DNA from 2 places in the Pseudomonas sp. F3-2 genome. Region 2 is predicted to be linked to the other one. Evidence: predicted binding sites of a transcription regulator. Region 2 holds the regulator's gene; the other holds the start of a gene.

Region 1 (4,274 bases), 730 kb from region 2:
TACGGCTGACGACTGGTGTCGGGGGGCCGGTGACGCAAGCCACAGGCAAACAGCCCCGGGCACTTAGCTCGGTCGATAAACGCGCACATTGGCATGCCCCTCACTGAGCAAATGATGAGCATGCAGGCGACTCATGACGCCTTTGTCGCAATAAAGCAGGTACTGGCGCGTGTCATCCAGCTCCTTGAAACGGCTGTTCAATGCAAAGAACGGCAGCGTTTGTACTTCGATGCCAGTCAGTTCCAGCGGGTGGTCCTGCGCTTCATCCGGGTGACGGATGTCGATGACCACTTGCCCGGCCAGCGCCTGACTGACTTCTTCGACCTGAACGTCCTGGCCCAGCTCCTCGATCACGCGATCGATAGGAACGAGGCGGGCGTTTTCGAGCGCGCGCTCAAGCACGGCCATGTCGAACTCTTTTTCTTCATGCTCCACGCGGTGGCGTTTGGCCGCGGTCTTTGGGTTGACCGAGATGACACCGCAGTATTCGGGCATGTGCCGGGCAAAATCGCCGGTACCGATCTGATCGGCCTGATCGATGATGTCCTGCTTGTGACTGGCGATCAGCGGGCGCAACACCAGCTTCTCTGTCACGCAATCGATGACCGACAGGTTGGGCAGCGTCTGGCTGGACACCTGGGAAATCGCTTCACCTGTCACCAGGGCATCGATCTCCAGCCTGTCTGCAATATTGGTCGCAGCGCGCAACATCATACGCTTCAATACTACGCCCATATGACTGTTATCGACTTTTCCGAGAATTTCTCCCAGAACCTCCTCGAACGGCACGCTGACGAACAGCACGCGCTGTGAGCTGCCGTACTTCTTCCAGAGGAAGTGCGCAACTTCCATCACGCCCAGTTCATGCGCCCTTCCGCCCAGGTTGAAGAAGCAGAAATGGCTCATCAGACCGCGGCGCATGATCTGGTAAGCGGCCACGGTCGAATCAAAACCACCCGACATCAGCACCAGAGTCTGCTCAAGCGAACCCAACGGGTAACCACCGATGCTGTCGTGCTGGCTGTGAATCACGAACAGACGCTGATCGCGGATCTCGATCCGTACCTCGACCTCCGGCGCCTTGAGCGAGATACCGGCAGCGTTGCACTCACGACGCAGCTTGCTGCCGACGTATTTCTCGACGTCCATGGAGCTGAAGTCGTGGTGACCGGCGCGCTTGCAGCGCACGGAAAAAATCTTACCTGGCAGGGCGTTACCGAAATGCAGTTTGCACTTCTCGTAGATGTCGTCCATGTCGCCCAGCGGGTACTGATCGACCTGCAGGAAGTGCGCGATGCCGGGCATGCAGCTCAGCCGCTCGGTCATTTCGTGCAGAATCTTGGGATCCTCGACCCTGGTTTCGACCTCGAGGTTGTCCCACACGCCATCCACCACCAACGCCGGGTCCAGATCGCGGAGCACCGTACGGATGTTCTTTGCCAGCTGTTTGATGAAGCGCTTGCGCACAGGCCGGCTTTTGATAGTGATTTCAGGGAAAACTTTGACGATTAATTTCATGAAAACAGCGCGCGAGGTGCCGGTCGAAAAAGGGGGGCGCGGATTATAGCGGAAATTGCTCAAGGTTTAACCAGTTATCGTACAGCCGATCATCAGCGCACCAAAATGGGACTGTATACAATTATCGAGCACCAACAAGGTGCGCGAGTTTTCACAATTGCGACGTTTAACGCCGGAAATAACGGGGTTTCCCGAAGAAATCCCAACACGGGGCACTGGCATGCAAATTGCTCCCTTGTGAGGCAGGTTGCCTTGGCCGACTATCGCGCCCGGCATCACCCATATTTAAGGGCTAACAACTATCAGGCCCTAATCCACCCCGGAGGACAACATGTCGAAGTCGGTTCAACTCATCAAAGATCATGACGTTAAGTGGATTGATCTGCGCTTCACTGACACCAAAGGCAAGCAGCAGCACGTCACCATGCCAGCGCGTGATGCTCTGGATGACGATTTCTTCGAAGTCGGCAAAATGTTCGACGGCTCCTCCATCGCTGGCTGGAAAGGCATCGAAGCTTCCGACATGATCCTGCTGCCGGACGACGAAACCGCCGTCCTGGATCCGTTCACCGAAGAGCCTACCCTGATCCTGGTTTGCGACATCATCGAACCTTCGACCATGCAAGGTTACGACCGCGACCCACGCGCCATCGCTCACCGCGCTGAGGAATACCTGAAGTCCACCGGTATCGGTGACACCGTATTCGTCGGTCCAGAGCCAGAATTCTTCATCTTCGACGAAGTGAAATTCAAATCCGATATCTCGGGTTCGATGTTCAAGATCTTCTCCGAACAAGCTTCCTGGATGACCGATCAGGACGTCGATGGCGGCAACAAGGGCCACCGTCCAGGCGTCAAAGGCGGCTACTTCCCAGTGCCTCCGGTCGACCACGACCACGAAATCCGCACTGCAATGTGCAACGCCCTGGAAGAAATGGGCCTGACCGTCGAAGTTCACCACCACGAAGTGGCAACTGCCGGCCAGAACGAAATCGGCGTCAAGTTCAACACCCTGGTGAAGAAAGCTGACGAAACCCAGACCCTGAAGTACGTGGTCCACAACGTCGCTGACGCTTACGGCCGCACCGCTACCTTCATGCCTAAGCCTCTGTACGGCGACAACGGCTCGGGTATGCACGTACACATGTCCATCTCCAAAGAAGGCAAGAACACCTTCGCTGGCGAAGGCTATGCCGGTCTGTCCGACACCGCTCTGTACTTCATCGGCGGTATCATCAAGCACGGTAAGGCTCTGAATGGCTTCACCAACCCGTCGACCAACTCCTACAAGCGTCTGGTCCCAGGTTTCGAAGCGCCAGTGATGCTGGCTTACTCGGCCCGTAACCGCTCTGCATCGATCCGTATTCCATACGTTTCCAGCCCTAAAGGCCGTCGTATCGAAGCTCGCTTCCCGGATCCGGCTGCCAACCCATACCTGGCATTCTCGGCTCTGCTGATGGCTGGCCTGGACGGTATCCAGAACAAGATCCACCCTGGCGATGCCGCTGACAAAAACCTGTACGACCTGCCGCCTGAAGAAGCTGCAGAGATCCCGCAAGTTTGCGGCAGCCTGAAAGAAGCTCTGGAAGAGCTGGACAAAGGCCGTGCATTCCTGACCAAGGGCGGCGTATTCAGCGACGACTTCATCGACGCTTACATCGCTCTGAAATCGGAAGAAGAAATCAAGGTTCGCACCTTCGTACACCCACTGGAATACGACCTGTACTACAGCGTCTGATCCAGTCGCGTCAGCGATAACTGCGTAGAGAGGCCTCCTTCGGGAGGCCTTTTTTATGGGCGCGATAACGTGATCAGTCAACCCGGAGCAGTTGCTCGGCGAGGAGTGATGTTATCCGGATCAATGACGTGAGAGGTAATACATATGTACCGCACCTGAGGATCGCTATTCGGGCAACCTGCGCGCTATGCCAAACCAAGCACCAGGAGGTTGTACATGCTCAGGGAGATCACTCTTCTATTACCCGCCGTTCTTGCGCTGACCATGCCCCATGCCAGCGCCAGCGAGGCGCCACCATCGCTTGAACCACTGATCAAGGTCATCAGGGAGCGCCTCGATCTCGCCGAGAGCGTGGCGCGTTTCAAACTGCACCACAAACTCCCCGTAACCGACCGTGGCCGCGAAGACACCGTCATCGCCAACGCCAAGCGCGAAGGCGAGCCCCCACTTGAACGTGAAGAAATCCGCGAGCTGTTCGTTGCCCAGATCGAAGCGAACAAGCTGGCGCAATATGCATTGCTTGCCCGATGGCAGTCACTGGGCGTCACACCCAAAGCGCCAGGAGACATCAGCGCAGTCCGCTCGCAGCTCGATCAGTTGCAGACGCGACTGTTGCAAACCTACGCCGACTTCGCGCCGCACCGGCGTGACCCGGATTGCATCAGGTGGGTGACGCGGGCCAGAGACAAGCAAACCCTCAACCCGATTCAGGACATGGCGCTCATACGAGCCGTAGGCGAACTGTGCGTGGTGAACAAATGAGCGTCAGCAGAATGATGAAACGGACGTCATTGATCGCCATGGCCCTGCTGTCTGCAGGGTGCAGCGCCATTCCCTCAGCACCATCAGCCATCGAGTCCCGCGTGTTGCTCAAAAGCACGACGTCCTGGGAAGGCACTGCCTATCAAACTTATCCCGCCGGTCAGCCTGAGCTGACCGTCATGCGCATCAACATTCCCGCGAACACTTCACTCAAGTGGCATCAACACCCGATGCCTAATGCAGCTTACGTGGTGTC
Region 2 (4,274 bases):
GTCAGCCCCGAAAGCTTCATGGATCAACCCAAGGCTGCGGTGGACGAAAGCGCGATCGACTATTACGCGATCAACGCCCACAGCATTCAGTACCTGCCCGACGGCAGCATGCAATACGACATGACCTCCGATAAGGTCGAGCATCTGAAGGCCACCGATGTCACGCTGATGACCACGCCGGTGCTGCAAATGTACCGTGGCACCGAATTCCCCTGGCACGTACAGAGCGTGCGCGCCGAGGTCTCCCCCGGTGGCGACCATGTCGAGCTGATCGATCAGGTGCGCATCAACCGCACCGACGAAAAGAAACGCACCACCGTGATCACCAGTACCCGCATGACTGTCTTCCCTCAGAAGCAATATGCGGAAACCGCGCAACCCGTTAGAATCGACGGCTTCAACGGCGTGAGCACCGGTACGGGTATGAAGGCCTATCTAAAAGAAAGCAGGATACACCTGCTATCGAATGCAAGAGGACAGTATGAGGCTCCTTAAAACCCTCCCTATTTTGCTCGGCCTGGGCGCAGCACTGGGAAGCGTGAGCGCCTGGGCTCTGCCGAACGATCAGGATCAGCCTATCCGTATTCAGGCCGACGATGCTCAGCTGGACGACAAGCAAGGTGTCGCGACCTACAAAGGCGACGTGATCATCACCCAGGGCTCGATGAAGGTGACCGGTAACACCGTGACCATCACTCGCACCCCTGCCGGCGACATCGACGTCGTGACCTCGGTGGGCAACCTCGCCTACTTCGAGCAGTTGCAGACCGCTGGCGACACCAAGCCCGTCCAGGGCTGGGGCGTCACCATTCAGTACCACGCAGCGCAGAACCGCGTCGTGCTGATCGACAAGGCCAAGGTCATCGACAAGGACAACAACACCACTCAGGGCGAGAAAATCGTCTATGACACGGTCCGCAAGCTTGCCAGCGCCGGCCGCGCGACAGGCAGCAAGGTGACCGAAGCCCGTCCGCGTGTCGACATGGTGATCCAGCCGAAAAAGAAAACCGACCAGCAGAAGGCCCAGTAATGGCAACGCTGAAAGCCCAACACCTGGCCAAGAGTTACAAGAGTCGCCAGGTCGTCCGTGACGTCAGCCTTTCCATCGAAAGCGGTCAGATCGTCGGCCTTCTCGGCCCGAACGGTGCGGGCAAGACCACGTGTTTCTATATGATCGTGGGCCTGGTTCAGGCCGATCAGGGCCGCGTGCTCATCGACGAGCAGGACGTCAGCCACCAACCCATGCACGGCCGCGCGCGTGCCGGTATTGGCTATCTGCCCCAGGAAGCGTCGATCTTCCGCAAACTGTCGGTATCGGACAACATCATGGCGATCCTCGAGACCCGCAAGGAACTCGACCGCGCCGGACGTCGCAAGGAACTGGAAAGCCTGCTGCAGGAATTCCACATTACTCACATCCGCGACAACCTCGGCATGAGCCTGTCGGGTGGCGAGCGCCGCCGCGTCGAGATCGCACGCGCATTGGCCACGGCGCCGAAATTCATTCTGCTGGATGAACCGTTCGCAGGTGTCGACCCGATTTCCGTGGGCGACATCAAGCAGATCATTCATCACCTCAAGGCCAAGGGCATCGGCGTTCTGATCACCGACCACAACGTACGTGAGACGCTGGATATCTGCGAAACAGCCTACATCGTCAACGACGGGCAACTCATCGCAGAAGGCGACGCTGAAACCATCCTGGCCAACCAGTTGGTTAAAGAAGTGTATCTCGGCCACGAGTTCCGCCTGTAACCCGGTGAAGACGGGGGCTGGAGACGAACGCAAACGTGCGCCTCATCGCCAACCCCGGATTAATTGTCGTCACACTCTAGGCAAACACTCCGGTTTCAGGCATATAATTTGCTTAAGTAGGCGCCTCGGCGCCCTAGTAGTGGATGGCGCGCAGTGCGCCGGCGAATAAGGTGTTAAGCCCCTGCCATGAAACCTTCGCTAGTCTTGAGAATGGGCCAGCAGCTGACGATGACGCCGCAGCTGCAACAGGCCATCCGCTTACTCCAACTGTCGACGCTGGATCTCCAACAGGAAATCCAGGAGGCACTGGAGTCCAATCCGATGCTCGAACGACAGGAAGAAGGCGACGATTTCGATAATGTTGACCCAATGGCCGACAACATCGAGCACAAGCCCAACCCCGACGTTCAGGAGCCGACCTATCAGGAAGCCACTCCGACCGTCGACAACCTCGACGATGGCGAGTGGAGCGAGCGCATTCCCAACGAATTGCCCGTCGATACTGCATGGGAAGACATTTATCAAACCAGCGCGAGCAGCCTGCCGAGCAATGACGATGATGAGTGGGACTTCACGACCCGCACCTCCGTCGGCGAAAGCTTGCAAAGCCATCTATTGTGGCAGCTGAATCTGGCACCCATGTCCGACACCGATCGCCTGATCGCCGTTACCCTCATCGACTGCATAAACCCTCAGGGCTACCTGGACGAGTCGCTGGAAGAGCTGCTCGACGCATTCGATCCGGAACTCGACATCGAGCTGGACGAAATCGAAGCCGTTCTGCACCGCATCCAGCAGTTCGAACCAGCCGGTATCGGCGCACGCACGCTGAGCGAATGCCTGCTGCTGCAGCTGCGCCAGCTGCCGGCCAAGACCAGATGGCTGGCCGAGGCACAGCGTCTGGTGAGCGATTACATCGACCTGCTCGGCAGCCGCGACTACGCGCAACTGATGCGCCGGATGAAGCTTAAGGAAGATGACCTGCGCCAGGTGATCGAACTGGTTCAGAGCCTCAACCCGCGTCCGGGATCGCAGATCGAATCCACCGAAGCCGAATACGTCGTCCCTGATGTCATCGTGCGCAAGGACAATGAACGCTGGCTGGTCGAGCTCAATCAGGAAGCCGTGCCACGCCTGCGGGTCAATCCGCAATACGCAGGCTTCGTGCGTCGCGCCGATACCAGCGCCGACAACACGTTCATGCGCAATCAGTTGCAAGAGGCCCGCTGGTTCATCAAGAGCCTACAGAGCCGCAACGAAACCCTGATGAAAGTGGCCACGCAGATCGTTGAACATCAGCGCGGCTTCCTCGAGTACGGCGACGAGGCAATGAAGCCGTTGGTCCTGCATGACATTGCGGAAGCGGTCGGCATGCATGAATCGACGATTTCCCGCGTGACCACGCAGAAATTCATGCACACGCCGCGTGGCATCTACGAACTGAAATACTTCTTCTCAAGCCATGTAAGCACCTCCGAAGGCGGTGAATGCTCGTCCACGGCGATCCGCGCGATCATCAAAAAACTGGTTGCCGCGGAAAATCAGAAAAAGCCGTTGAGTGACAGCAAGATCGCTGGTTTACTGGAGGCACAAGGCATTCAAGTGGCCCGTCGCACAGTCGCCAAATACCGCGAATCTCTAGGGATAGCGCCTTCGAGTGAACGCAAGCGACTGATGTAAAGGTCACAAGCCACAGCGTTCCAGTGGCAGGCACCCAAGCCTGCCTCTTAATGCACTGGCAACGAAGGAGAAGCTGTATGCAAGTCAACATCAGTGGACACCAACTGGAAGTGACCAAGCCCCTGCGCGAGTACGTCGAGCTGAAGCTTAAAAAGCTCGAAGGGCACTTTGACAAGATTACCAATGTGCAAGTGACGATGGCCGTCGAGAAGCTCAAACAGAAGATCGAGGCCACGCTGCATATCCACGGTGGAGAGGTGGTTGCCAATGCGGAGCATGATGACATGTACGCGGCGATCGACCTGCTCACTGACAAGCTGGACAGACAATTGCTCAAGCATAAGGAAAAGCAGCAAAGCATCCTCAAAGGTGCGGCAGCTCGCTGATACCCCCCACCCATGATTCGACTTGAAAACATTCTGACCCCTGGCCGTTCCCTCGTGAACGTGCCAGGTGGCAGCAAAAAAGCCGTCCTCGAACAGATTGCCAAAATGATCGGGCAGCAGGTGCCTGAACTTGATCAGCAAACTGTCTATGAAAGCCTCATTGCCCGTGAAAAGCTCGGATCGACCGGGTTCGGCAATGGTATCGCCATTCCACACTGTCGACTGAAAGGTTGCGACTCGCCCGTCAGCGCAGTGCTTCATCTTGAAAAACCGGTCGACTTCGACGCCATCGACGGCGCGCCCGTCGATCTGCTGTTCGTGTTGCTGGTGCCGGAAGCGGCAACCGACGCTCACCTCGAACTGCTGCGCCAGATCGCCAGCATGCTTGACCGTGCAGATGTCAGGGCGAGCCTGCGGAACGCGAAGAGCAGCGATGAGCTCTACAACGTCGTG

What was found. The regulator sigma-54, encoded in region 2, starts transcription at its own class of promoters, with help from an activator protein. The targets are predictions, from matches to a motif close to ANTGGCATNNANNTTGCTNT.
Region 1: the regulator sigma-54 is predicted to act here: its motif matches at 1,733-1,752, upstream of glnA (glutamate--ammonia ligase).

Annotation. Positions count from the first base shown of each region.
Region 1 is NZ_CP152388.1:255,759-260,032, reverse strand. Features, by position in the region: gene thiI (tRNA uracil 4-sulfurtransferase ThiI) at 64-1,518, opposite strand; gene glnA (glutamate--ammonia ligase) at 1,850-3,256, shown strand; gene aroQ (gamma subclass chorismate mutase AroQ) at 3,473-4,018, shown strand; gene AAGQ88_RS01125 (cupin domain-containing protein) at 4,015-4,274, shown strand, end outside.
Region 2 is NZ_CP152388.1:983,251-987,524, reverse strand. Features, by position in the region: gene lptC (LPS export ABC transporter periplasmic protein LptC) at 1-495, shown strand, start outside; gene lptA (lipopolysaccharide transport periplasmic protein LptA) at 482-1,030, shown strand; gene lptB (LPS export ABC transporter ATP-binding protein) at 1,030-1,755, shown strand; gene AAGQ88_RS04500 (RNA polymerase factor sigma-54) at 1,942-3,435, shown strand; gene raiA (ribosome-associated translation inhibitor RaiA) at 3,513-3,821, shown strand; gene ptsN (PTS IIA-like nitrogen regulatory protein PtsN) at 3,834-4,274, shown strand, end outside.